DNA from 2 places in the Streptomyces sp. NPDC005706 genome. Region 2 is predicted to be linked to the other one. Evidence: riboswitches for the same ligand, from Rfam matches in the RefSeq annotation. Region 2 holds a riboswitch; the other holds the start of a gene.
The links. Region 2 has a riboswitch for glycine ahead of gcvP (aminomethyl-transferring glycine dehydrogenase). Riboswitches for the same ligand answer to the same signal wherever they lie in the genome.
Positions count from the first base shown of each region.

Region 1: linked by a shared signal. The riboswitch ahead of gcvT (glycine cleavage system aminomethyltransferase GcvT) and the one ahead of gcvP (aminomethyl-transferring glycine dehydrogenase) in region 2 are both predicted to bind glycine.

Region 1 is NZ_JBEXYS010000020.1:42,396-56,542, forward strand. It holds gene ABZ478_RS26840 (M28 family peptidase) at 1-238, shown strand, start outside; gene ABZ478_RS26845 (sensor histidine kinase) at 388-1,539, shown strand; gene ABZ478_RS26850 (response regulator transcription factor) at 1,536-2,192, shown strand; gene ABZ478_RS26855 (DUF2690 domain-containing protein) at 2,430-2,858, shown strand; gene ABZ478_RS26860 (L-serine ammonia-lyase) at 2,896-4,263, opposite strand; gene glyA (serine hydroxymethyltransferase) at 4,345-5,622, opposite strand; gene gcvH (glycine cleavage system protein GcvH) at 5,637-6,014, opposite strand; gene gcvT (glycine cleavage system aminomethyltransferase GcvT) at 6,131-7,258, opposite strand; glycine riboswitch at 7,418-7,515, opposite strand; gene ABZ478_RS26880 (AAA family ATPase) at 7,694-8,371, shown strand; gene ABZ478_RS26885 (enhanced serine sensitivity protein SseB) at 8,437-9,231, shown strand; gene ABZ478_RS26890 (enhanced serine sensitivity protein SseB C-terminal domain-containing protein) at 9,407-10,225, shown strand; gene ABZ478_RS26895 (ABC transporter permease) at 10,575-11,573, shown strand; gene ABZ478_RS26900 (ABC transporter substrate-binding protein) at 11,612-13,381, shown strand; gene ABZ478_RS26905 (ABC transporter permease) at 13,454-14,147, shown strand, end outside.
Region 2 is NZ_JBEXYS010000007.1:497-14,643, forward strand. It holds gene ABZ478_RS14915 (CDP-alcohol phosphatidyltransferase family protein) at 1-518, shown strand, start outside; gene ABZ478_RS14920 (mannose-1-phosphate guanyltransferase) at 632-3,127, shown strand; gene ABZ478_RS14925 (DUF881 domain-containing protein) at 3,248-4,168, shown strand; gene ABZ478_RS14930 (small basic family protein) at 4,165-4,497, shown strand; gene ABZ478_RS14935 (DUF881 domain-containing protein) at 4,503-5,399, shown strand; gene ABZ478_RS14940 (FHA domain-containing protein) at 5,590-6,420, shown strand; gene ABZ478_RS14945 (MerR family transcriptional regulator) at 6,460-7,194, shown strand; gene ABZ478_RS14950 (bifunctional nuclease family protein) at 7,281-7,754, shown strand; gene ABZ478_RS14955 (MerR family transcriptional regulator) at 7,995-8,678, shown strand; gene ABZ478_RS14960 (DNA polymerase IV) at 8,746-10,152, shown strand; gene ABZ478_RS14965 (PRC-barrel domain-containing protein) at 10,239-10,610, opposite strand; glycine riboswitch at 10,730-10,824, shown strand; gene gcvP (aminomethyl-transferring glycine dehydrogenase) at 10,999-13,884, shown strand; gene ABZ478_RS14975 (TOBE domain-containing protein) at 13,947-14,147, opposite strand, start outside.

The DNA.
Region 1 (14,147 bases), on a different contig from region 2:
GCTGCACATCGACACCAGTGAGTCGGGCTCCACGGCGTACGACACCTTCCAGGTCAAGGTCAACGGGACCGCGAAGCAGACGTACTCCAACGCCAACGCGGCCACGGGGTACACCGAGCGCACGCTGGACCTGAGCCAGTACATCGGCCAGCAGATCACGCTGACCTTCACGGGCTCCGAGGATTCCAGCCTCCAGACCAGCTTCGTCGTCGACGACGTCACCCTGACGACCGGCTGATCACCCGCGGCACGGACAGGGGGAGGCGGGCTCCCGGAGCCCGCCTCCCCCTCGCGCCGTGTCTCGTCGTACCCGGCCCGCCGCTCCAACTGACGTGGTACCGCGAAAGTTTGATGCCCGCCCGCCGGAACCGGCGTTACGCTGCGACGATGCGGATCCGCCCCCTCATCGGCGACACGCTGTTCGCCGTGGCGCTGACCATCGTGGCCGTGACGCTGGGCGCGGAGGCCGCGCGGCAGGGACAGCGCCCGCTCGACGCGACCGCCTACGCACTGGTGATCCTGGTCCACCTGCCGCTGGTGATCCGCAGCCGCGCCCCCGTCGCGGTCTGCGGTCTGGTGTTCGGAACCTGGGCGCTGTACATCGGCGCCGGCCACTGGCCCGTGGTGGGCAGCATCGGCCCCATGCTCGCCCTCTACACGGTCGCCTCCCTGCGCCCCTCACGCGTCTCCGTGCCGTGCGCGGCCATGCTGGGCGGAATCTGGATCTACGCGGGCGCGGTCAGCCATGCCGACTCCTGGCCGTCCGTCGCCGGACAGGCGCTGGTCTACCCGGCGGTGCTGTGGCGGTTCGGCGCCGTCGCCCGCCGCTCGGCCGAACTGACCCGGGAGCTGCGCCGCGAGCAGGCGGAACGCGCCCGGCGCGAGGTGGCCGAGGAACGCGGCCGGATCGCCCGCGAACTGCACGACGTGGTCGCCCACCACATGTCCGTGATCTCGGTGCAGACCGGTCTTGCCCGGTTCGTCTTCGACACCGACCGGCCGACCGCCCGGGCCGCCCTCGACACCATCGACGCCACCGGCAGGGAGGCCCTCGAGGAGCTGCGCCGCATGCTCACCGTGCTGCGCGCCGCCGACGACGGCGCCCCGGCCGGCCCCATGCCCGGCCTGGGCCGCCTCGAGGAGATGGCCGAACGCGTCCGCGCCGGCGGCGTCTCCGTCGCCCTCACCGTCGAGGGCCCGCCCCGCCCGCTCGCCCCGGGCATCGAACTGTGCGCCTACCGGGTGGTCCAGGAGGCGCTCACCAACGTCATGAAGCACGCGCCCGGCGCCAGCGCGGAGGTACGGCTGACGTACGAACCGCACCAGGTGACCGTCGCGGTCACGGACGACGGGCAGGGGGTGATTCCGGACAGAGTGCGGATCGACGGCGGCCACGGCTTGATTGGCATGCGGGAACGGGCCAAGCTCTACGGCGGGCGGATCAGCACCGGCCCGCAGGACCAAGGCGGTTACGCCGTGCGGCTGACCCTTCCGACCTCCGCGCGGGCCGCCGCGCAGGGGGACCACACCATCACATGACCACAGTGCTCGTCGTCGACGACCAGTACCTGATCCGGGCCGGACTGGTGGGCCTGCTGCGTGCCGCACCCGGTATGGAGGTGGTCGGCGAGGCGAGCGACGGCGCGGAGGCCGTGGCCCTCGCCGCCGAGAAGGCCCCCGACGTCGTCCTGATGGACATCCGGATGCCCGGCATGACCGGCATCGACGCCACTGAGCGCATCCTCGCCCAGGCCACCGGCCCCGCGCCCAGGATCCTGGTACTGACCACCTTCGACCTCGACGAGTACGTGTACGGGGCACTGCGCGCAGGCGCCTCCGGGTTCCTGCTGAAGGACTCCGGCCCGGAACGGCTGCTCGCCGCGGTGACGGCGGTCAGCGGCGGCGACGCGCTCTTCGCGCCCAGCGTCACCCGCCGCCTGGTCGAGGCGTACGCTCGCCGGCCCGACTGCGAACAGCCCACCGAACTGGGCGCGTTGACCTCCCGCGAACTGGAGGTCCTGAAGCTGATCGCCCGCGGCCTGTCCAACCCGGAGATCGCCGACCGCCTCTACATCAGCGAGGCGACCGTGAAGACCCACCTGAACCGCACGATGACCAAGCTGGACCTCGACAGCAGGGCCCAGGCAGTGGTCGTGGCCTATGAGTCGGGACTCGTCACCCCGGGCGGATGACCCCCGGTCGCGGCCGCGCCCGCGGGTAAACCCGCGCGGTACCCGGCCTACCGCGCGGGGCTGAGCGCGGATTCGAACCAGCGTGGGATTCGCCCCCGCGGCCGCTTCCGTAGCGTCGTTCCCGCAAGCCGGTTCCACACGGGGGACGGTGGTCCCGGCCGGCCCGGACAGCGGTGAACGCCGCGTTCCGGGCCGGCCGGGCCGCTGCCTCGGTCTGCATCCACGACGGAGGAAATCATGGTCATTCCGCGCATCGGCACCCGCGCCGCGGTCCTGGTCGCCACGGCGACCCTTCTCACCGGGCTGGGCAGCACGGTCGCCGCGACGAGCGCCGCCGCGGCCGGCACGAGCGCCGCGGGCTCGTGCACCTTCGCCCACGCCAAGACGGTGAAGACGGCGAAGGTCGACTCCATCAACATCCAGCTCCGGTACAGCACCTCCACCCGCTGCGCCTGGGGCCGCATCTACAACGCCGACCCCGGCGACAAGGTCTGGGTGGACCGCTCCTCCAACGGCGGCCGCACCTGGGACGGCCCGCTGAGCCTGACCACGGTCCGCAGCGGCTCCGACACCCACACCGCCTCGCGCTACGACGGCGGCTACGTGATGCGCGCCTGCGGGTGGAACGACTCCACCCACCACATCAAGTGCACCGGCTGGTACTGAGCACCCCGGCGGCACCCCGCGTGCGGCGGGGTGCCGCTCAGCACTCGATGATGTTCACCGCCAGCCCACCCCGGGCCGTCTCCTTGTACTTGACCGACATGTCCGCGCCGGTGTCCTTCATCGTCTTGATGACCTTGTCCAGGGACACCTTGTGCGAGCCGTCACCGCGCATCGCCATCTTCGCCGCGGTGACCGCCTTCACCGCGGCCATGCCGTTGCGCTCGATGCAGGGGATCTGGACCAGGCCGCCCACGGGATCGCAGGTCAGGCCGAGGTTGTGCTCCATGCCGATCTCGGCCGCGTTCTCCACCTGCTCCGGACTGCCGCCGAGCACCTCGGCGAGGGCGCCCGCGGCCATGGAGCAGGCGGAGCCGACCTCGCCCTGGCAGCCGACCTCGGCGCCGGAGATGGAGGCGTTCTCCTTGAAGAGCATGCCGATGGCGCCGGCGGCGAGCAGGAAGCGGACCACGCCGTCCTCGTCGGCGCCCGGCACGAAGTTGATGTAGTAGTGCAGGACGGCCGGGATGATGCCCGCCGCGCCGTTGGTCGGGGCGGTGACCACGCGGCCGCCGGCCGCGTTCTCCTCGTTCACGGCCATCGCGTAGAGCGTGATCCACTCCATCGCGTGCGCGAGCGGGTCGCCCTCGGCGCGCAGCTGGCGGGCCGAGACGGCCGCGCGGCGGCGCACCTTCAGGCCGCCGGGCAGGATGCCCTCCCGGGACATGCCCCGCTGGACGCACTCGCGCATGACCCGCCAGATCTCCAGCAGGCCCGCCCGGATCTCCTCCTCGGTGCGCCAGGCGCGCTCGTTCTCCAGCATCAGCGAGGAGATCGAAAGACCCGTCTCCCGGGTCAGGCGCAGCAGCTCGTCACCGGTGCGGAAGGGGTACTTCAGGACCGTGTCGTCCAGCACTATGCGATCCGCGCCGACCGCGTCCTCGTCCACGACGAAGCCGCCGCCGACCGAGTAGTACGTCTTGGAGAGCAGCTCCGTGCCGGCCGCGTCGAACGCCCACACCGTCATGCCGTTGGCGTGGTAGGGCAGCGCCTTGCGGCGGTGCAGGACCAGGTCGTCGTCGAAGGAGAACGCTATCTCGTGCTCGCCGAGCAGCGAGATCCGGCCCGACCGCCTGATCCCCTCCACGCGCTCGTCGGCCGACTCCACGTCCACCGTGCGCGGCGAGGCGCCCTCCAGACCGAGCAGCACCGCCTTCGGGGTGCCGTGGCCGTGGCCGGTCGCGCCGAGCGAGCCGTACAGCTCGCAGCGCACCGCGGCGACGGAGCCCAGCAGGTCCTCGTTGCGCAGCCTGCGGGAGAACATGCGTGCCGCGCGCATCGGACCGACCGTGTGGGAGCTGGACGGGCCGATGCCGATCGAGAACAGGTCGAAGACCGAGATGGCCACGGAAACTCCTCAATACGGGGTGGTGCGGGTGCGGCACCGCGCACACCTTCCAGTGTGCGCGGTGCCCGGTGAAACACGGACTTACTTGTTCAGACCCGGGTACAGCGGGTGCTTGCCGGCCAGGGCCTCCACCCGGGCCTTGAGCCCCTCCACGGCGGCGCCCTCGAACGGGGCGGGCGCCTTGAGGGTCTCGGCGATCACGTCCGCGACCTCGGCGAAGTCCTCGGCCGTGAAGCCCCGGGTCGCCAGGGCCGGCGTACCGATGCGCAGACCCGAGGTCACCATCGGGGGACGCGGGTCGTTCGGGACGGCGTTGCGGTTGACCGTGATGCCGACCTCGTGGAGGCGGTCCTCGGCCTGCTGCCCGTCCAGCTCGGACTCACGCAGGTCCACCAGGATCAGGTGCACGTCCGTACCGCCGGACAGCACGTTGACCCCGGCCCCGCGGGCGTCGGCGGCGGTCAGCCGCTCGGCGAGGATGCGGGCACCCTCCACCGTACGGCGCTGGCGCTCCTTGAACTCCTCCGAGGCGGCGACCTTGAAGGAGACCGCCTTGGCCGCGATCACGTGCTCCAGGGGACCGCCCTGGAAGCCCGGGAAGACGGACGAGTTCAGCTTCTTCGCGAAGTCCTTCTTCGCCAGGATGATGCCGCCGCGCGGGCCGCCGAGGGTCTTGTGGGTCGTGGAGGTGACCACGTCCGCGTGCTCGACCGGGTTCGGGTGCAGCCCCGCCGCGACCAGGCCCGCGAAGTGCGCCATGTCGACCCACAGGTACGCCTCGACCTCGTCGGCGATCCGGCGGAACTCGGCGAAGTCGAGCTGACGCGGGTACGCCGACCAGCCGGCGATGATCACCTTCGGGCGGTGCTCCTTGGCCAGCCGCTCGACCTCGGCCATGTCGACCAGGCCGGCGTCGTCCACGTGGTACGCGACCACGTTGAACTGCTTGCCGGAGAAGTTCAGCCGCATCCCGTGGGTGAGGTGGCCGCCGTGCGCCAGGTCCAGGCCGAGGATGGTGTCCCCGGGCTGGGCGAGGGCGAACAGCGCCGCCTGGTTCGCGGAGGCGCCGGAGTGGGGCTGGACGTTGGCGTACTCGGCGCCGAACAGCTCCTTGATCCGGTCGATGGCGATCTGCTCGGCGACGTCGACGTGCTCGCAGCCGCCGTAGTAGCGGCGGCCCGGGTAGCCCTCCGCGTACTTGTTGGTCAGCACCGAGCCCTGGGCCTCCATCACCGCGAGCGGCGCGAAGTTCTCCGAGGCGATCATCTCCAGCGTCGACTGCTGGCGGTTCAGCTCGGCGTCGACCGCGGCGGCGATCTCCGGGTCGAGTTCGTGCAGGGGCGTGTTCAGGACGGTCATTCGGCTACGACTCCTCAGCCGGCGTTCTGGGCGGTGTACTCGTCGGCGGAGAGCAGGTCGGCCGGCTCCTCGGTGACGCGTACCTTGAACAGCCAGCCGCCTTCGAAGGGCGCCGAGTTCACCAGCGACGGGTCGTTGACGACGTCCTCGTTGACCTCGGTGATCTCACCGGTGACCGGCGAGTACAGGTCCGAGACCGACTTGGTCGACTCCAGCTCGCCGCAGGTCTCACCCGCGGACACCGTGGAACCGACCTCGGGGAGCTGGGCGTAGACCACGTCGCCGAGCGCGTTGGCCGCGAACTCGGTGATGCCGACCGTCGAGACGCCGTCCTCGGCGGCCGACAGCCACTCGTGCTCCTTGCTGTAGCGCAGCTGCTGGGGGTTGCTCATGGCCTGAATTCTCCTGTACGCGCGGGAGTGCTGATGAATGGGGGACTGCTGGACCCGCTGCTGAGCAGCGGGGATGTGCGCAGGGTCACGTCCGGTGGACGGACCGCGCCCAGTGTCTACTTCTGGCGCTTGTAGAAGGGGAGCGCCACGACCTCGTACGGCTCGTGGCTGCCCCGGATGTCCACGCCGACACCCTCGGTGCCCGGCGCCGCGTGCGCCGCGTCGACGTACGCCATCGCGATCGGCTTGCCCAGGGTGGGGGAGGGGGCGCCGGAGGTGACCTCGCCGATCACCTCGCCGCCCGCGACGACGGCGAACCCGGCCCGCGGCACCCGGCGGCCCTCGGCGACCAGGCCGACGAGCTTGCGCGGCGGGTTCTGCTCGGCGCTGGCGGCGGCCTCGGTGAGCGCCTCGCGGCCCACGAAGTCGCCCTCCTTCTCGAACTTCACCACCCGGCCGAGCCCGGCGTCGAAGGGGGTCAGGGAGGTGGTCAGCTCGTGCCCGTACAGCGGCATGCCCGCCTCGAGGCGCAGGGTGTCCCGGCAGGACAGGCCGCACGGGACCAGGCCGGCGCCCTCGCCCGCCTTGGTCAGCGCCTGCCACAGCTCCACCGCGTGCTCGGGCTTCACGAACAGCTCGAAGCCGTCCTCGCCGGTGTAGCCGGTGCGGGCGATCAGCGCGGGGACGCCGGCGACGGTGCCCGGCAGGCCCGCGTAGTACTTCAGGCCGTCCAGGTCGGCGTCCGTGAGGGACTTCAGGATGCCGGGGGACTCGGGGCCCTGGACCGCGAGCAGCGCGTAGGCGTCCCGGTCGTCGCGCACCTCGGCGTCGAAGCCCGCGGCACGCTCGGTCAGCGCGTCCAGCACCATCTGGGCGTTGGAGGCGTTGGCGACGACCATGTACTCGTGTTCGGCCAGCCGGTAGACGATCAGGTCGTCCAGGATGCCGCCGTCGGCCCGGCAGATCATGGTGTAGCGGGCGCGGCCGACACCGACCGAGGCGATGTTGCCCACCAGCGCGTGGTTCAGCAGGCCGGCCGCCTGCGGCCCGGTCACGGTGATCTCGCCCATGTGGGAGAGGTCGAAGAGACCGGCCTTGGTCCGCACCGCGAGATGCTCGTCGCGCTCGGATCCGTAGCGCAGCGGCATGTCCCAGCCGGCGAAGTCGGTCATCGTCGCGCCGAGCGAGCGATGCAGGGCGTCGAGCGCGGTACGGCGCGGTCCAGTGGGTTCGGTACTGCTCATCGGTCGGTCGTCTCCCAGGGTGCAGGTATGACAGGCGAGGAACGTTCCTCCCCATCTGTCATCGGAACCTGAGAGGTTCGCCATGATCCTCGCGAGGAGTGGTCACGGCTTGCACCTTGGGTGGAGCCACTGTCGCAGCGGCCCGCTTTTCAGATGTGCCTCGCCCGCGCGGTAACGGGGCCTGAGAGATTCAAGGGAGGGACTTGCTCCTTCGGCGTCCCAGCGGAGCTGGCTGGGAACTCTCCCGCGCGGATTCAAGCGGCCGGTATGCAGTTGGCGCGCACATCATTGCACGCCGCGCCCCACCCCGTCAGGGCCGGCATCTGTAACCGAGCTGTGGCAGTACGCGCACCCAACCGCTGGACCGGCGCATTACCTTCTCTTTACATTCAATGGGCAAAGGGTCTCCGAGCCCACAAGGGGAGAACGATGACGGTGAACAGGACCGCGGCCTACGCCGCCACCACCGGTCTCGCGGTACCGAAGCAGCCCTCCGCCCCGGCCCGTGGGCGCTGCGCGGAGCGTCCCGCCCCGGTCGTCCGCGACCTGCGCGAGCGCGCCGGGCGCAGCCCGCACGACCTGCTCTTCGGCCCCCGCGACCTGGTGGTGATCACCGGCCTGCCCGGCAGCGGCAAGTCCACCCTGATGCACCGCGCGGTCCCCGGCCACCGCGTCGACTCCCAGGACACCCGGGACCGCTGGGACGCCCGGATGCCCCGCCTCCTCCCCTACGCGCTCTACCGCCCCCTGGTCCGGTTCGCCCACTACGCAGCGCTGCGCCGCGCCCTGGGCACCGGCGAGGGGGTGGTCGTGCACGACTGCGGCACCCAGGCCTGGGTGCGCGGCTGGCTGGCCCGCGCCGCCCGGCGCCGCGGCGGCACCCTGCAGCTGCTTCTGCTCGACGTCACCGCGGACACCGCCCGCGCGGGCCAGCGCGAGCGCGGCCGCGGTGTCTCCCGCTACGCCTTCCGGCGCCACCGCCGCACGGCGGCCCGTCTGCTGCGCGCGGTGGAGCGGGGAGAACTGCCCGCCGGCTGCGGCTCGGCGGTGCTGCTGGACCGGGACGCCGCGGACGTGCTGCGCCGCATCGGCTTCGCCGGCCGATCCGGCTGAGCGCTGTCACGGCCACCCGCTAGCCTTTTGGACCACAGCAGTGGTTCCCAGCAGGCGGCAGGCAGATGGACTTCTCGGCGGCGGACCTTCCCGCGGACTTCCCGGCACAGACGCACCCCCACCCGCACGGCGGTTGGCCCGGCAACGAACTGGAGGAGGTGCTCTCGGCCTCCCTCGGCATACCCGGCGCGGGCGGCCGGATCGCCGAGGTGCTCGGCCGCAGCCTGCTGTGGGTCCCGCTGCCCAACGGCGGCGGCCCGCACAGCGGCCCGCTGGACCTGCCCACGACGGAGATCGAGGGCCAGGTGTACGTCCCGGTCTTCAGCTCCGAGGAACAGCTCCGCCTGGCCGCCGGCCCCCACATGTCGTACACCGTCGCCCCGGCGGTGGAGTTCGCCCGCGGTCTGCCCCCGCAGGCGGGCATCCTCCTGAACCCCGACGGCGTGGTCGGCCTGCCGCTGCCGCCCGAGGCGGTGGCAGAACTCTGCCGCACCGGCCACACCCCGCTGGACGGCCCCGCCACCGGCGGCCGGGTCCGTCTCTTCGAGCCGGACTGGCAGGACGACCCGGTCGACTTCCTCTCCGCCGCCTCCGCCGAGTTCGCCGGCACCGGCGTGGTGGTCACCGCCCGCCGCTGCCTCGCCTCCGTCGAGACGGCCGACCCGGTGATGTTCGTGGGTGTGGAACTCTCCCAGTGGGAGGGCGACCTGCGGGCCCTCCCTCTGGAGGCCCTCGGCCGGGCCCTGGGTAAATCCCCGGTCAAATGGCAGGTCAACCTCGTCCTCCTGGACGTCACGGACGACCCGGTGGCCACCTGGCTCAAATCCAACGTCCGCCCCTTCTACCAGTACGGCCACTGACCAGCGGGCTCGGGGACAGCGGGCCCGAGGGGCACGGGGCCGTGCCGGTCAGCGGCTCCGCCGACGGGCACGCTCAGGCCCCACCCGCACCCGCGCACGAACACAGGGCCCCGAGCCGATGGGCGCTTAAGCTGTCCCCACACGCGGGGCACTGACAGAAGGGCCGGTAAGACAGGTGAGCGCGAGCCACAGCGGCAGCGTCGAGCACATGCTGCGCCAGGTCACCCCCGGCCGCTACGACGCCTACGAGGAACTGCTGCGGGCCCTCGCCACTCCCTCCTCCGGCCAGATCTGGATGCTGCTGTGGCACGGCCAGGCCGGCTCGCCGGACGCCCAGTACGGGAACATGGAGGTCGACGGCTACGGCTACGCCCCCTGTGTGACCTCCGCGCAGGAACTCTCGGCGAGTGGCTGGAACCGCTCCTACGAGGTGGTCGACGGGCTCGACGTGGCCCGCACCCTCTATCCCGACCACTACGGCCTCTGGCTCAACCCGCACGCCCCGGGCGGCGGCGTCGGCATCCCCTGGCTGGATCTGCGCCGCATCGCCACCGGCCTGGACCGCCGGCCGGCCGGCCCGCTGCGGCTGTCGGAACCCGGCATCGACGTCGCGCAGTTCTACGCCCTGCTGGTGCAGAACGCCCACCGCACCCCGGCCCTGCGCTCGCTGCGCCGCGCCTGGGTGCAGCCCGCGCTCGGCGCGCCGTACCTCGCCATCGGCCTGGACGTGTACGACACCTCGCCCGCCGCCGTCGACTCGGTGCGCGCGATGATGCAGCAGTCCGTCGGCGCGGTCCCCGAGGGGCTGCCGGTGTCGACGGTCGCGATGACCGACGACTACGACCCGGTCGTGCTGTGGATGCGGGCCAACGCCCGCCCGTTCTACGATCGCGACGCCCACGCGGCCGTACCCCAGCCGCAGCCGCAGGGCCCGCCGCAGCCCCAGGCGCCGGCCCCCGGTTACGGCTACCCACCGGTCCACGGGGGCTACTGACCAACCGGACCGGGGAGTCCGCCACTTGGACGGTGGTGGAGAAATCGTGTGCGGTACGGACTTCTCCGCGCGTAGAAGAGCGGCGATTCGTCCGATTGGGGTGGAAGTGCCGCTATGCCCCAAGTGCCCCCCGTTCGGTGGCCGTTACCCCGTGATCGGATAACGGAATCCCCTGGACTGCATCACGGTTGCGCATACTTTCCCCGTCAGCTCTGGCGGGTGATCGCGAAGAAGCAGAAGACTCGCGATTCAGACGTGAGGTCGAACCTCGCGATCGAGGCAAGTCGACAAAGCCGCAAACCGCGGCAGGCGCAAGCCGGTCACCACCGGCGAGAGGGGTCGGGTCACTGTGACCGCACCGATCGAGACCACCGGGGCGGCAGCCGAGGCACAGCCGGAAGCTGTGCTCGAGGGTGCCGATAAGGGGCGGATCGAGGGTCGTTCTCTCGGGCAGATCGCCTGGTCGAGATTCAAGAGGGACAAGGTCGCCGTGGCGGGTGGCGTCATCGTCGTCCTGCTCATCGCGCTGGCCGTCCTCTCCCGGCCTCTGCAGGCCCTGCTCGGACTCGACCCCAACGCCTTCCACCAGGACCTGATCACCCCCGACACCTCGCTGCCCAAGGGCAGTTGGGGCGGCATGAGCGCGGACCACCCGCTCGGTGTGGACCCCAAGTTCGGCCGGGACATCGCCACCCGCGTCCTGGAGGGCTCCTGGGTGTCGCTGGTGGTCGCCTTCGGCGCCACGATCCTGTCCAACGTGATCGGCGCCATCATGGGCGTCGTCGCGGGTTACTACGGCGGCCGGGTCGACAACATCATCAGCCGCCTGATGGACACCTTCCTCGCCTTCCCCCTCCTGCTGTTCGCCATCGCGATCTCCGCCACGCTCCAGGGCGGCGCGTTCGGCCTCAACGGGCTCCCGCTCCACCTGAGCGTGCTGATCTTCGTCATCGGCTTCTTCAACTGGCCCTACCTGGGCCGGATCGTGCGCGGCCAGACCCTCGCCCTGCGTGAGCGCGAGTTCGTGGACGCCTCCCGCGGCATGGGTGCCAAGGGCCCGTACATCCTGTTCCGGGAGCTGATGCCCAACCTGGTCGGCCCGATCATCGTCTACTCGACGCTGCTCATCCCGACCAACATCCTCTTCGAGGCGTCCCTGAGCTTCCTCGGTGTCGGCATCCAGCCCCCGCAGGCCTCCTGGGGCGGCATGCTCCGCGAAGCGGTCACCTACTACCAGGTCGATCCCCAGTACATGATCGTGCCCGGTCTCGCCATCTTCGTGACCGTCCTGGCGTTCAATCTGCTGGGCGACGGTCTCCGCGACGCTCTCGACCCGCGCAGCCGCTGACGCCTGCCACCGCCCGAGAGCCCGAAAAGTTTCCGACTATGGAGGGGAAAGCGCCCATCATGCGAAGGTCAGCGCTGGCCGCTATCGCGGCCATCGGCTCCGCCAGCCTGCTCGTTGCAGGTTGCAGCAAGGCCGATGACAACAAGGACAACAACGGCTCGTCCGCCGGGGCCAACGCCGCGACCAAGGGTGTGGTCAACGCTTCCGACAAGAAGGGCGGCACGGTCACCTACGAGCTGTCCGACGTGCCGGACTCCTTCGACCCCGGCAACACGTACTACGCGTACATGTACAACCTCAGCCGGCTCTACGCCCGCCCGCTGATGACGTTCCAGCCCGGCGCCGGCGAGAAGGGCAACACCCTCGTCCCGGACCTCGCCGCGAGCAAGGGCGTCCCGAGCGACGGCGGCAAGACCTGGACGTACAAGCTGCGTTCGGGCCTGAAGTACGAGGACGGCTCGCCGATCACCTCGAAGGACGTCAAGTACGCCGTCGAGCGCTCCAACTTCGCGCGTGACGTGCTCTCCCTCGGCCCGAACTACTTCCAGCAGTTCATGGCGAAGGGCGACAAGTACAAGGGCCCCTACAAGGACAAGAGCGCCAAGGGCCTGTCCTCCATCGAGACGCCGGACGACGGCACGATCGTCTTCCACCTGAACCAGGCGTTCCAGGAGTTCGACTACCTCGTCGCCGCCCCGCAGACGGCCCCGGTGCCCCAGTCCAAGGACAAGGGCGTCGACTACGTCAAGCACATCGTGTCGTCGGGCTCGTACAAGTTCCAGAGCTACGAGGACGGCAAGCAGGCCGTGCTCGTGCGCAACGAGAACTGGGACGCGAAGACCGACCCGCTGCGCAAGCAGCTGCCGGAGAAGATCGTCGTCAAGCTGAAGGTCAACCCGGAGACCATCGACCAGGACGTCCTGGCCGGTGACGCGATCGACCTGGCCGGTGCCGGTGTCCAGGCCTCCACGCAGGCCAAGGTGCTCACCGACACGGCGAAGAAGGCCGGCACGGACAACACCTACGGTGGCCGCCTCGTCTACATGGCGATCAACACCAAGGTGAAGCCGTTCGACAAGGTCGAGTGCCGCAAGGCCGTGCAGTACGCGATCGACAAGGTCTCGGTGCAGACCGCCGAGGGCGGCCCGATCCGCGGCGACATCGCCTCCACCGTGCTGCCCCCGGACATCCCGGGCTACGAGAAGTCGGACGGCTACGCGACCTCCGGCAACAAGGGTGACGCGGCCAAGGCCAAGGAGCAGCTGAAGGCCTGCGGCAAGTCGTCGATCAGCACCAACATCTCGGCCCGCTCGGACCGTCCGCAGGAGATCGACGCCGCCACGGCGATCATCAACTCGCTGAAGAAGGTCGGCATCAACGCCAGCCTGAAGCAGTTCCCGTCCGGCAAGTACTTCACCGACTACGCCGGTGTCCCGAAGTTCACCGAGAAGCAGAACGTCGGTCTGATCATGATGCAGTGGGGTGCCGACTGGCCCTCCGGCTACGGCTTCCTGCAGCAGATCCTGAACGGCAAGGCGATCAGCCAGTCGGGTAACACCAACCTGTCGCAGTACGACAACAAGGACGTCAACTCCCTGCTGGGCAAGGCGATCGGTACCCAGGACGACACCGAGCGCAACAGCCTGTACACGCAGATCGACAAGAAGACCATGGACGACGCCGTCCTCGTCCCGCTGACCTACTTCAAGGTCCTGCTGGCCCGCCCGCAGAACTACACCAACCTGGTTTCCACGGCGGCCTTCAGCGGTCAGTACGACTACCTCAACATCGGCGTCGCGTCGAAGTAGCAGCCCCGGAAGGCAGGTGAAGGCATTGGTGCCCGCGGGCTTCGCGGCCCGCGGGCACCAGCGCCGGTCCCCGTGATCTCGTACATCCTCCGCCGGACGTTCGCGGCAGTGATCCTGCTGCTGGTCGTCTCCGCGGTCACCTTCGCCATCTTCTTCCTGCTGCCTCGGCTTGCCGGCCAGACAGCGGACCAGCTGGCGCAGCAGTACATCGGCAAGAGTCCGTCGAAGGCGGACATCGTCGCTGTCAAGCACAACCTCGGTCTGGACCAGCCTGTCTACGTCCAGTACTGGCACTTCATCAAGGGGATCGTGGCCGGCGCCACCTACGACCTCGGCCCCACCACGGTGCACTGCGACGCACCCTGCTTCGGTTACTCCTTCAAGAACCACCAGGCAGTGTGGCCGGAGCTCACCTCCCGTCTTCCGATCACCCTGTCGCTGGCCGTCGGTGCCGCCGTGCTGTGGCTGGTCTCGGGCGTCGTGGCCGGTGTCATCTCCGCGCTGAAGCCGCGTTCGTTCCTCGACCGGACCTTCATGGGCATCGCGCTCACCGGCGTCTCGCTGCCCATGTTCTTCACGGGCAACCTGGCGATCCTGCTCTTCACCTATCAGTGGCCGATCTTCGGCAAGACCTACGTCCCGCTCACCGAGAACCCGGCACAGTGGGCCAACACCCTCATCCCGGCGTGGTGTTCGCTCGCCCTGCTGTACTCCGCCATCTACGCGCGGCTGACCCGCTCGGGCATGCTGGAGACGATGAGCGAGG
Region 2 (14,147 bases):
TCCTGTGGCTCATCCTCAGGCCGGAGTTCGGCGGCCCCAAGAGCGACGGCTGGGCCCTTCTTGTGCTCGCTCTGAGCGGGATCAGCGACTACCTGGACGGAAAGCTCGCCAGGCGCTGGAACCAGATCAGCAACCTCGGCCGGCTGCTCGACCCCGCGGCCGACCGGCTGTACGTTCTCACGACGCTGCTGGGCCTCACCTGGCGTGAGATCCTCCCGCTCTGGCTGACCGCCCTTCTGCTCGCACGAGAGCTCGTTCTGCTGGTGATGGTCGGCATCCTGCGGCGCCACGGCTATCCGCCGCCCCAGGTGAACTTCCTGGGGAAGGCCGCCACCTTCAACCTGATGTACGCCTTCCCGCTCCTGCTGCTCAGCGACGGAAACGGATGGATCGCGTCACTGGCCGCTGTTTTCGGATGGGCGTTCGCAGGTTGGGGTACAACCCTCTATTGGTGGGCAGGAGTGCTCTACGTGGTACAAGTCCGCCGCCTCGTCCGCGCGGATGCCACGGCCGATTGAGCCCCCTGATTGTCCGGACATAGTGGTCCGATGGCCCGCCGCGCCGAAGTGCGGGACAATCTGGACGGGTGAAGTCGGCTAGACCGTCGTCTCTTTAGGAGGACGCTTCCGACATGAAGGCCGTCGTGATGGCCGGTGGCGAAGGCACTCGCCTTCGCCCTATGACCTCCAGCATGCCCAAGCCGCTCCTGCCTGTGGCCAACCGCCCGATCATGGAGCATGTGCTGAGGCTGCTCAAAAGGCATGGGCTCAACGAGACCGTTGTCACCGTGCAGTTCCTGGCATCGCTCGTCAAGAACTACTTCGGCGACGGCGAAGAGCTCGGAATGGAGCTCACATATGCCAACGAGGAGAAGCCCCTCGGTACCGCCGGAAGCGTCAAGAACGCCGAAGAGGCGTTGAAGGACGACGCCTTCCTCGTCATCTCCGGTGACGCCCTCACGGACTTCGACCTCACCGACCTGATCAATTTCCACAAGGAGAAGGGCGCGCTGGTCACCGTTTGTCTGACCCGGGTGCCCAATCCGCTGGAGTTCGGCATCACCATCGTCGACGAGGAAGGCAAGGTCGAGCGTTTCCTCGAGAAGCCGACCTGGGGGCAGGTCTTCTCCGACACGGTGAACACGGGCATCTACGTCATGGAGCCCGAGGTCTTCGACTACGTCGAGGCCGACGTCTCCGTCGACTGGTCCGGCGATGTCTTCCCGCAGCTCATGAAGGAAGGCAAGCCGATCTACGGCTATGTCGCCGAGGGCTACTGGGAGGACGTCGGCACCCACGAGAGCTACGTCAAGGCGCAGGCCGACGTCCTCGAGGGCAAGGTCAACGTCGACCTCGACGGATTCGAGATCTCCCCGGGCGTCTGGGTGGCCGAGGGAGCCGAGGTGCATCCCGACGCGGTGCTCCGCGGTCCGCTCTACATCGGCGACTACGCCAAGGTGGAGGCCGGCGCGGAAATCCGCGAGCACACCGTCGTCGGCTCCAATGTCGTCGTCAAGAGCGGTGCCTTCCTGCACCGGGCCGTCGTGCACGACAACGTGTACGTCGGTCAGCACAGCAATCTGCGCGGCTGTGTCGTCGGCAAGAACACCGACATCATGCGGGCCGCCCGGATCGAGGACGGCGCGGTCATCGGTGACGAGTGCCTGATCGGTGAAGAATCGATCGTTCAGGGCAATGTGCGGGTCTACCCGTTCAAGACCATCGAGGCCGGCGCCTTCGTCAACACCTCGGTGATCTGGGAGTCCAGAGGACAGGCCAACCTGTTCGGCGCCCGCGGTGTCTCGGGCATCCTCAACGTGGAGATCACGCCCGAGCTGGCCGTACGGCTCGCCGGTGCCTACGCGACCACGTTGAAGAAGGGCTCCACGGTCACCACGGCCCGTGACCACTCCCGAGGCGCCCGCGCACTCAAGCGGGCGGTGATCTCCGCCCTGCAGGCCAGCGCCATCGACGTACGGGACCTGGAGAACGTCCCCCTGCCCGTGGCCCGGCAGCAGACCGCGCGCGGAAGCGCCGGCGGCATCATGATCCGGACCTCGCCGGGTGTGCCGGACTCCGTCGACATCATGTTCTTCGACGGGCAGGGCGCGGACCTCTCGCAGGGCGGCCAGCGCAAGCTGGACCGTGTGTTCGCACGGCAGGAGTACCGCCGGGCGTTCCCCGGTGAGATCGGCGACCTGTACTTCCCGGCCAGCGTCTTCGACTCGTACACGGGGTCGCTGCTGCGGAACGTCGACACCACGGGCATAGCGGAATCGGGCCTCAAGGTCGTGGTGGACGCGTCCAACGGCAGCGCCGGCCTGGTGCTGCCCAGCCTCCTCGGCAAGCTCGGCGTGGACTCGCTGACGATCAACCCCGGTCTCGACGAGTCCCGGCCCACCGAGACCGAGGAGATGCGGCGCAAGGGCCTGGTGCGCCTCGGTGAGATCGTGGCGTCGTCCGGGGCCGCGTTCGGTGTGCGGTTCGACCCCGTCGGCGAGCGGTTGTCGCTGGTGGACGAGAAGGGCCGGATCATCGAGGACGACCGGGCGCTGCTCGTCATGCTGGACCTGGTGGCCGCGGAGCGGCGCAGCGGCCGGGTGGCGCTGCCGGTGACCACGACCAGGATCGCCGAACAGGTGGCCGCCTACCACGGCACCCAGGTCGAGTGGACCACCACCTCTCCCGACGACCTCACGCGCGTGGGACGCGAGGAGGGCACCATCTTCGGTGGGGACGGCAAGGCCGGCTTCATCGTCCCGGAGTTCAGCAGCGTCTACGACGGCACGGCGGCCTTCGTACGGCTGATCGGGCTGGTGGCCCGTACGCAGCTCACGCTGAGCCAGATCGACGCGCGGATTCCGCGGGCGCACGTCCTCAAGCGGGACCTGGCGACCCCGTGGGCAGTCAAGGGCCTCGTCATGCGACGGGTCGTCGAGGCGGCCGGGGACCGGTCCGTCGACACGACCGACGGTGTGCGGGTCGTGGAGACCGACGGGCGCTGGGTGATGGTGCTGCCCGACCCGGCCGAGGCCGTCACCCATCTGTGGGCCGAGGGGCCGGACGACGCCTCGGCGCAGGCCCTGCTGGACGAGTGGGCGGCCGTGGTGGACAGCGCCGGGCGGTAGTGCCGGCGGCTCCGGACGGCGAAAGCGGTCGCACGCGAGCGTGCCGGACCGGTGTCCCCGAGGGGGCCTGTCCGGCACGCCGGTGGGGCCATTCGGAGGTACTGCTCGCGACATGCGACGATGTGCGGCATGCCGCAGCAATCCCCCGTTCGGAGCAGCCTCCCGCGGTCGTCGCGCCCGGACGCGTCCATGTCGCTGATCACCAACGTCATGGACCACAGCCTCGACGACGGCTACGCGGAGGCCGCCGCCCGGCGGGCGGCGCAGGGTGAGGCCGGAGGGCTGCCGAAGACGCTCAGGGCGAAGCTGGGCCTGGCCGCGGGTCTGGTCCTCGCGGCCCTGGTGGTCACCGTGGGAGCGGCGCAGGCGAGGATCGCGGCGCCCGTGGTGGCCAAGGAACGCCAGGAGCTGATCGACCGCATCGACCGGGAGACCGCGGACGCGGACCGGCTCGAGAGCGATGTCGACAAATTGCGCGACGATGTCGACACGCGCCGGCGGGAGGCACTGCGCCACAGCGGCGGAGGCTCCGAGGCCGACGTGGTGGGCGTGCTGTCGGGCGCGACCGCGGTGCACGGCCCCGGCATCAAGCTCGTGGTGAACGACGCCAAGGAGGCCAGCGCCGGCGGCGACGGCTCCAATCCGCGCGAGACCTCCGGTTTCTCCGACACCGGCCGGGTGCGTGACCGGGACATGCAGCGGGTGGTGAACGGACTGTGGGCCTCCGGGGCCGAGGCCGTCTCCATCAACGGGCAGCGGCTGACGGCCCTGTCCGCGATCCGGGCCGCCGGTGACGCGATACTGGTCGACAACAGGCCGCTGGTGCCGCCGTACACGGTGCTGGCGGTGGGGGACGGGCAGCGGCTGAGCACCAGGTTCCAGGACAGCGCCGACGGGCTGTATCTGCACGCCCTGGAGGAGAACTTCGGCATCCGGGCCACCATCTCCACCGAGGGGGACGTCCGCCTGCCCTCCGCGCCGAGTGTGATCGTACGCACAGCACAGCCGAACGACGAGAAGACTGAGAAGGGCACATCGTGATCGCCGTACTGGGCCTCATCGTGGGAGTCGTGGCCGGCCTGTTGGTCCGGCCGGAGGTTCCGGCGGTCGTCGAGCCTTATCTGCCGATCGCCGTCGTGGCCGCGCTGGACGCGGTGTTCGGCGGTCTGCGGGCCATGCTCGACGGCATCTTCGACGACAAGGTCTTCGTGGTGTCGTTCCTGTCCAACGTGGTCGTGGCCGCGCTGATCGTCTTCCTGGGCGACAAGCTGGGCGTCGGGGCGCAGTTGTCCACCGGTGTCGTGGTCGTCCTCGGTATCCGTATCTTCTCCAACGCCGCGGCGATCCGGCGACACGTCTTCCGGGCTTGAGAGCGATGAGCAACCAGGACGAGCGGCCGGAGAACAGGCTGCGCAAGGAACTGCCCGACGAGGTCCCGGCCCCGGCCGCCGAGCCGGAGCGAACCCCCGTCGGGCCGGAGCGGACGCCTGCGGGGCCGCGGCCGACTCCCGCCGAAGGGACCGAAGGAGCGGAGGGCGCCGAGCCCCCGCTCACCGGCCGGCAGCGGCTGCTCAAGGGGGTGTGGCCGCCGCGCGTCACCCGGGCCCAACTCATCGTCGCCGTGCTGCTGTTCGGCCTCGGCTTCGGGCTGGCCGTGCAGGTGGCGTCGAACAGCGACAGCGACAGCGCGCTGCGCGGGGCACGTCAGGAAGATCTCGTTCGCATCCTCGATGAACTGGACGACCGGACTCAGCGTCTTGAGGACGAGAAGCAGGGACTCGACAAACAGCGCCAGGAGCTGCAGAGCAGCTCCGACCAGGCCGCTGAGGCGCGCAGGCAGACGGCCGAGAAGGAGAAGCAACTCGGCATTCTGGCGGGCACCGTGGCGGCGCAGGGTCCCGGCATCACGATGACGATCGAGGACACGAAGGGGACGGTCAAGGCGGACATGCTGCTCGACGCGATCCAGGAGCTGCGCGCGGCCGGTGCCGAGGCTATTCAGGTCAACGGCGTACGCGTGGTCGCGAGCACCTACTTCACCGACTCCGGCAAGAGCGTGAGTGTCGACGGGAACAAGATCAACGCACCGTATCGTTTCCAGGTCATCGGCAAGTCACAGGATCTTGAACCGGCTCTGAACATTCCGGGAGGCGTGGTGCAGACTCTGGAGAAGGAGCAGGCCACGGTGACCGTCGAGCGGTCCGGCAAGATCGTCGTGGACGCCTTGCGACAGGTGAAGCGGCCTGACTACGCTCGGTCGTCCTCCCAGTGAACCGGCGGTGCATGGGGGACGTCCGGCAGGGGCATGAGGTTGCGGGGGGTCGGCGCACCGAAGAAGTGGCGCGTGGTGGAAACTGTCTGGTGGATACGGACGTTGTGAGGATGTCCGGGTCGACCGGTGTAGGCAATCAGGGTTCGTCCTGCCCCACGGGCGGGTCTGTTTCGGTCAAGGGGAATCGCCCGTGAAGTTGTTTGCGAAGTTGTTCGGCAAGAGCGCGCGAGAAGGCAGCGACAACGCGACCGCTCGCCATCGCGCACAGCCTGACGCAGAGGGCCAGCGCCCGCTGTTCCGTGACCAGGTCGCTGGTCCGGGCGGTGACATTTCCGGAGGCCAGGGCGCGGCGTCTGTTGACCCTGCCCAGTCCGGCGGCATAGGTTTCGGGCAACCGTCAACCTCAAGTGCGGGTGGAGGGTTTGCCTCCGACCCCTATGCGTCCAACGCCCCCGCGGGGCAACCGCGGCAGGAGGATCCGTCCATGTCCGTCCTGGTGTGTACGAGGTGCGGTAACCGCAACGCGGAGAACGCCCGCTTCTGCTCCAACTGTGGTGCGCCGCTGCGGCCCGGTGTGGCGCCGGAGCGTGCCTCGGAGACCACGTCCACCATCTCCATCTCCGGCATCGAGGCCTACGACGCCGAGGTGACCGGGCAGACGCAGGTGCCGATGCTCTCGCCCGAGGCGCAGGCCGCGGTCGACGCGCTGCCGCTGGGCTCGGCGCTGCTGGTGGTGCGCCGGGGGCCGAACTCGGGCAGCCGCTTCCTGCTGGACAGCGATCTGACCACGGCCGGCCGGCACCCGCAGAGCGACATCTTCCTGGACGACGTCACGGTCTCCCGCCGGCACGTGGAGTTCCGGCGCTCCCCGGACGGCTCGTTCACGGTGGCCGACGTGGGCAGCCTGAACGGCACGTACGTCAACCGCGAGCGGATCGACCAGGTGCCTCTGTCGAACGGCGACGAGGTGCAGATCGGCAAGTACCGGCTGGTCTTCTACGCGAGCCGGCAGGGCATCTGACCCCCTGGATTCCGTCCGGGGGAACCCAGGGGAAGGTCCATGCTGCACACACCGAGCGGCGGTGCCCGAAGCGGTACCGCCGCCACGGACGGACTGATGAGCATCGGCACGGTGCTGAACGCGCTGCGTGACGAGTTCCCCGAGGTCACCATCTCCAAGATCCGCTTCCTGGAGTCCGAGGGGCTCATCGAGCCGCAGCGGACTCCGTCGGGATACCGGAAGTTCGGCCCCGGGGACGTCGACCGCCTCGCGCACGTCCTGAGGATGCAGCGGGATCACTACCTGCCGCTCAAGGTGATCCGCGAGCACCTGGACGCCATGGAGCGCGGTGAGGCCGTGCAGCTGCCCGTGGTCGGGCGCCAGCGCACCGGGGACGAGCCGCCGGAGCCGTCCGAACGGCCCACGGTGGCCCGGGTCGGGCGTGCCGAACTGCTGGCGGCGGCGGGCATCGGTGAGGACGACCTCGCGGAGTGGCAGTCGTACGGGCTCATCGCTCCACTGGAGGACGGTGTCTACGACGTGGCGGCCGTCACCGTGGCCTCGCTCGTCGCCGAGCTGGGCCGGTTCGGCATCGAGCCGCGCCATCTGCGGGTGATGAAGGCCGCCGCCGACCGGGAGGCGGGCCTGGTTGACCAGGTCGTGGCCCCCCTGAAGCGCCACCGCAACCCGCAGACCAGGACTCACGCCGAGGCCCGCGCGAAGGAGCTGGCGGCGCTCACGATGCGGCTGCACGCGGCGCTGGTGCAGACCGCTCTCGGCGTGCGTCTGCCCTGAACGGCGGGGAGCCCCGGGCGGCCGGATCGGGCACCTGTTCCCGGCCCGACTACCCAAAGGTCCCGGGCACGGCCTAGGGTTGCTGTGTGAACGAGCTCGATGTCGTAGGTGTCCGGGTCGAAATGCCCTCCAACCAACCGATCGTGCTCCTGCGCGAAGTGGGGGGCGACCGCTACCTCCCCATCTGGATCGGGCCGGGGGAGGCGACGGCGATCGCCTTCGCCCAGCAGGGCATGGCCCCCGCGCGACCGCTGACCCACGACCTGTTCAAGGACGTGCTGGAGGCCGTCGGCCAGGAGCTGACCGAAGTGCGCATCACGGATCTGCGTGAGGGCGTCTTCTACGCGGAGCTGGTCTTCGCCAGCGGGGTCGAGGTGAGCGCGCGTCCCTCCGACGCCATAGCGCTGGCCCTGCGTACCGGGACGCCGATCTACGGCAGTGACACGGTGCTGGACGACGCCGGCATCGCGATCCCGGACGAGCAGGAGGACGAGGTGGAGAAGTTCCGCGAGTTCCTCGACCAGATCTCGCCGGAGGACTTCGGCACCAGCAGCCAGTGAGGTGCGGCGGTTCGGCGGCGGTGAGGTGCGAGCCGGTTCCCGGCGCCGCGGCAATTGCCACCGGCCATCCAGAGCGTCATGCGGTCTTCCGCGAGAGCATTCGGCTAGCCTTTCCCCGCGGTGGGGCACGAGAAACCACTCTTAGGGTGATTATCACCCGGCGTGGCGAGTGTGGCGATCGTTGACGCACCCCTGGTGACTGCCTACCGTCGAGAAGGCAGTTCAAGGACGGAGGTCGGCGTGAGAACGAGCGGCGACGGTACGGCTGGGGGTGCCCCCGGACGCGGTTTCGGGGAGAGCGGTCCGTACCCTCCCCCGAGTTCCCAGCCGCGTTCCAGCGGGCAGTACGCATATCCCGGCGGCGCGGTCGACCACGCCCCACAGCGGCCGACGGCGGTGCCGAACGGCGGAGGGGTGGCGTCCATGGCGTCCGAGGAGATCGGCTACCGGGGTCCCACGGCCTGTGCGGCCGCCGGCATCACCTACCGGCAACTGGACTACTGGGCCCGCACCGGACTGGTCGAGCCGAGCGTGCGGCCCGCCTACGGGTCGGGCACCCAGCGCCTCTACAGCTTCCGGGACGTGGTCGTCCTGAAGATCGTCAAGCGGTTCCTGGACACCGGGGTCTCGCTGCAGAACATCCGCACGGCCGTGCGGCACCTGCGGGAACGCGGCTTCCAGGACCTGGAGCGCATGACCCTCATGAGCGATGGCGCCACGGTGTACGAGTGCACCTCGCCGGACGAGGTGCACGCCCTGCTCCAGGGCGGCCAGGGCATCTTCGGGATCGCCGTCGGGGTGGTCTGGCGGGACGTGGAGAGCGCGCTCTCCCAGCTGCACGGCGAGCGGGTCGACACGGGGGAGACCCTGGTCGGGCACAACCCGGCGGACGAGCTGGCACGGCGGCGCAACCGGGCCGTCTGAGCACGCCCCACCGGATCCCACGGGCCGTGCGCCCGGGTTGTCAGTGGTGTGGTGCAGCATCGGAGATGTGAGAAACGCGCCCACGATCCTGCATCTCGACATGGATGCCTTCTACGCCTCGGTGGAGCAGGCGTCCAAGCCGAGCCTGCGGGGCAAGGCCGTGATCGTGGGCGGACTCGGACCGCGCGGTGTGGTGGCCACCGCGTCGTACGAGGCCCGGGTGTTCGGGGTGCACTCGGCGATGCCGATGGCCCAGGCGCGCCGACTGGCGCCGAACGCCGCGTACCTGGTGCCGCGCTTCAACGTCTACCGGTCCGTGAGCGAGCAGGTGATGACGCTGCTGCGGGAGCTGTCGCCGCTGGTGGAGCCGCTGAGCCTGGACGAGGCGTTCGTCGACCTCGAGGCCCTGGAGGCGGCCTGGGACGCGGACTCGGCGCGGCGGGTGGGGACGAAGCTGCGCACCGACATACGGGTGGTCACCGGGCTGACGGGGTCGGTGGGACTCGCGGCCTCCAAGATGCTCGCGAAGATCGCTTCGGAGGAGGCCAAACCCGACGGACTCGTCCTCGTCGAACCCGGCACCGAGCGGGCGCTGCTCGGGCCGATGCCGGTGCGGACCCTGCCCGGGGTGGGGCCGGCGACCGGGGACCATCTGCGGCGGGCCGGGATCACCACGGTCGAGGAGCTGGCCGAGGCCGGCGAGGACGAACTCGTACGGCTGCTCGGCAAGGCGCACGGGCACGCGCTGTACGCGATGGCGCTGGCGCGCGACGACCGGCCCGTGGTCGCCGAGCGGGAGGCCAAGTCGGTGTCGGTCGAGGACACCTACGACGTGGACATCCACGACCGGCTGCGGGTCGGTCTCGAGGTGGGGCGGCTCGCCGACCGGTGCGTGCGGCGGCTGCGCGGGGCCGGGCTGTCGGGGCGGACCATCGTGCTGAAGGTCCGCAGGTACGACTTCTCGACGCTGACCCGGTCCGAGACCCTCAGAGGGCCCACGGACGACCCCGCGGTGATCCGGGAGGCGGCCGAGCGGCTGCTGGACTCCGTGGACACCACGGGCGGGGTGCGGCTGCTCGGTGTGGGCGTCACCGGGCTCGCCGACTACACCCAGGAGGACCTGTTCGCGCAGGCGGCACAGCCCTCGCGGGAGGCATCGGTGCCGGAGGAGGCCGTGGCCGAGACCGTGCCGGAGCGGCCGGAGCCCGTCGAGCGGCAGTGGCGGGCCGGGCAGGACGTGCGGCACGCCGCGTGGGGCCACGGCTGGGTGCAGGGCAGTGGCCTGGGCCGGGTGACCGTGCGCTTCGAGACGCCCCAGTCGGAGCCGGGGCGGGTGCGGACCTTCGGCGTCGAGGATCCCGAACTGGAACCGGCGGATCCGCTGCCGCTGGTGCTGGGCACGGATCCGCTGCCGCGGGTACCGGACGCGGATCCGCCGCCGCGTCTGTCTGGTGCTGTCGACGCCGATCTGTAATAGGTGCCTGTGGTCTGTGTGTGTGGGCTCCGTCGTGGTCGTTCGGGCGGTCCTCCGCGCCCCACGGGGCCGGCGGCGGAGCGGGCTCAGGGTTCCTCGGTGCCCGCGAGCTTGCCGAAGTCGTGGTCCGCGAACGGGGAGGGCGCCGCCACGTCCAGGCCGTAGTGGTGGTAGAGCTGGAGTTCCTGTTCGGGGGAGAGATGGCGGCCGACACCGAAGTCGGGCGCGTCCTTGATGAGCGCACGGTCGAAGGGAACCCGCAGGGCGCCCTCGACGATCTCGCTGGGCTCCAGGGGTACGAAGGCGTCCCGGGAGAAGAGACCGGTCCGTATGGCCGCCCACTCCGGCACTCCGGTGGCGTCGTCGAGGTACACCTCGTCAATGGTGCCGATCTTGGTGCCGGTGCGGTCGAACGCCTTGCGGCCGATCAGGTTGCGCGGATCGATGTCGGTCTGCACGGTCCCTCTCCCTCCACGTGGTCGCAACTCATCCGTAAGCACTACGAAAGAGCACAATCAGGGCGGCGGCCACTCGAAGGCCCGGGCGTTGACCTCGCTGGTAGGCTGACAGCGGCTGCTGACCCCGTGCGGGAGAGTCCTCCGATCACCTCGGAGGCGCCGAAGGAGCAAATCCTCCCCGGAATCTCTCAGGCCCACGTACCGCACGGACGAGGTCACTCTGGAAAGCAGGGCGGATGTCGACGGCGTCCGCCCTCACCGACGGTGAAAGCCGGCGCCCCCGGGCCGCCGGTGAAGCTCTCAGGTCGAGATGACAGAGGGGGAGGCCGTCGGGGTATCCGTACCGGGGTGCCCCTCGAAGGTCGTGTCAGACCAGGAGGCCTCCGCAATGACCGCCCATCGCACCCCGCTCTCCGAGCTCGAAGCGGGTATTCCCTTCGAGCAGCGCCACATCGGGCCCGACCAGGAGGCGCGGGCCAAGATGCTCGCGCACGTCGGCTACGGCTCGCTCGACGAGCTGACCGCCGCCGCGGTCCCGGATGTGATCAAGAACGCCGACGCCCTGGACCTGCCGGGCGCCCGCACCGAGGCCGAGGTGCTCGCCGAGCTGCGCTCGCTCGCCGACCGCAACCAGGTCCTCGGCTCCATGATCGGCCTCGGCTACCACGGCACCTTCACCCCGCCGGTCGTCCTGCGCAACGTCATGGAGAACCCCGCCTGGTACACCGCCTACACGCCGTACCAGCCGGAGATCTCCCAGGGCCGGCTGGAGGCCCTGCTGAACTTCCAGACCATGGTCGCCGAGCTCACCGGGCTGCCGACGTCCGGCGCCTCCCTGCTCGACGAGGGCACGGCCGCCGCCGAGGCCATGGCGCTGTCGCGGCGCATGGGCCGGAACAAGAAGGGTCTGTTCCTGGTCGACGCTGACGCCCTGCCGCAGACCGTCGCCGTCATCGAGACGCGCGCCGAGCCGACCGGTGTCGAGGTCGTCGTCGCCGACCTCTCCGAGGGCATCCCCGCGGAGATCGCCGAGCGCGAGATCAACGGTGTGCTGGTCCAGTACCCGGGCGCCTCCGGTGCCGTCCGCGACATCAAGCCGCTCATCGACCAGGCGCACGAGCTGGGCGCCCTCGTCACGGTCGGGGCCGATCTGCTCGCGCTCACCCTGCTGACCTCGCCGGGCGAGCTGGGCGCGGACATCGCCGTCGGCACCACCCAGCGCTTCGGCGTGCCGATGGGCTTCGGCGGGCCGCACGCGGGCTACATGGCGGTGCACGAGAAGTTCGCGCGCAGCCTGCCCGGCCGTCTCGTCGGTGTGTCCGTCGACGCCGACGGGCACAAGGCCTACCGCCTGGCGCTGCAGACCCGCGAGCAGCACATCCGCCGGGAGAAGGCCACCAGCAACATCTGCACCGCCCAGGTGCTGCTCGCCGTGATGGCCGGCATGTACGCCGTCTACCACGGCCCCGAGGGACTGCGGACCATCGCCCGCCGCACCCACCGCTACGCCACGATCCTCGCCGAGGGCCTGAAGGCGGGCGGGATCGAGATCGTCCACGGCGCCTACTTCGACACCCTCACCGCGCGCGTGCCCGGCCGGGCCGCCGAGGTCGTGGCCGCCGCCCGGGCGGGCGGCGTCAACCTGCGTCTCGTCGACGCCGACCTCGTCTCGCTGGCCTGCGACGAGACCACCAACCGGGCCCAGGTGGAGGCGGTCTTCGCCGCCTTCGGCGTCGACGGCGACATCGAGGCGCTGGACGCGGCGGCCGGTGAGGCCCTGCCCGAGGCCCTGCTGCGCACCGACGACTACCTCACCCACCCGGTCTTCCACGAGCACCGCTCCGAGACCGCGATGCTGCGCTACCTGCGCCGGCTCGCCGACCGCGACTACGCGCTCGACCGCGGCATGATCCCGCTGGGCTCCTGCACCATGAAGCTCAACGCGACCACCGAGATGGAGCCGGTCACCTGGCCCGAGTTCGGCCGGCTGCACCCCTTCGCGCCCGCCGAGCAGGCCGAGGGCTACCTCACGCTCATCCACGAGCTGGAGGACCGCCTGGCCGAGGTCACCGGCTACGACAAGGTGTCCCTCCAGCCCAACGCCGGTTCCCAGGGCGAGCTCGCGGGCCTGCTGGCCGTGCGCGGCTACCACCGGGCCAACGGCGACGAGCAGCGCATCGTGTGCCTGATCCCGTCCTCCGCGCACGGCACCAACGCCGCCAGCGCCGTGATGGCGGGCATGAAGGTCGTCGTCGTCAAGACCGCCGAGGACGGCGAGATCGACGTCGCCGACCTGCGGGCCAAGATCGAGCAGCACCGCGCCGAGCTGGCGGTGCTGATGATCACCTACCCGTCGACGCACGGTGTCTTCGAGGAGCACGTCGCCGACATCTGCGCCCAGGTCCACGACGCCGGCGGCCAGGTGTACGTCGACGGTGCCAACCTCAATGCGCTGGTCGGTCTCGCCAAGCCGGGTCACTTCGGCGGCGACGTCTCGCACCTGAACCTGCACAAGACCTTCTGCATTCCGCACGGCGGCGGCGGTCCCGGCGTCGGCCCGGTGGCCGTCCGCTCGCACCTGGCGCCGTACCTGCCGAACCACCCGCTGCAGCCGGCGGCCGGCCCCGAGACCGGCGTGGGCCCGATCTCCGCCGCGCCGTGGGGCAGCGCGGGCATCCTGCCGATCTCGTGGGCGTACGTCCGTCTGATGGGCGGCGAGGGGCTCAAGCGCGCCACCCAGGTCGCCGTGCTCTCCGCCAACTACGTCGCCAAGCGCCTCGAGCCGCACTACCCGGTGCTCTACAACGGCCCCGGCGGCCTGGTGGCGCACGAGTGCATCATCGACCTGCGCCCGCTGACCAAGGCGACCGGTGTGAGCGTGGACGACGTCGCGAAGCGGCTCATCGACTACGGCTTCCACGCGCCGACCATGTCCTTCCCGGTGGCCGGCACGCTGATGATCGAGCCGACCGAGTCCGAGGACCTGGCAGAGCTGGACCGGTTCTGCGACGCGATGATCGCCATCCGCGCGGAGATCGAGAAGGTCGGCTCCGGAGTGTGGCCGGCGGAGGACAACCCGCTGCGCAACGCGCCGCACACCGCGCGGGCGCTCGGCGCGGACTGGGACCACGCCTACAGCCGCGAGGAGGCCGTCTTCCCGGGCGGTGTCTCGGTCGCGGACAAGTACTGGCCGCCGGTGCGCCGCATCGACCAGGCCTTCGGCGACCGCAACCTGGTGTGCTCCTGCCCGCCGCTGGACGCGTACGAGGACTGAGCCAGCCGTACGTGTGAGCCCCGCCCGTGGACCGGGCGGGGCTTCCCGCTTTTCCGCGCCTCTCAGACCGTGTCCAGCGACACCTCGGTCGCCTTGATCAGGGCGACCACGTCGGACCCCACGAAGAGGCCGAGGTCCTCGGCCGCGTCCCTGGTGATCGCGGCGGTCAGCTCGCCGCCGGTCACGGCCACCTTCACAGAGGCCATGACCTCGCCCCGGGTGAGACGGGTGATCGCGCCGGGAAGCTGGTTGCGGATCGACAG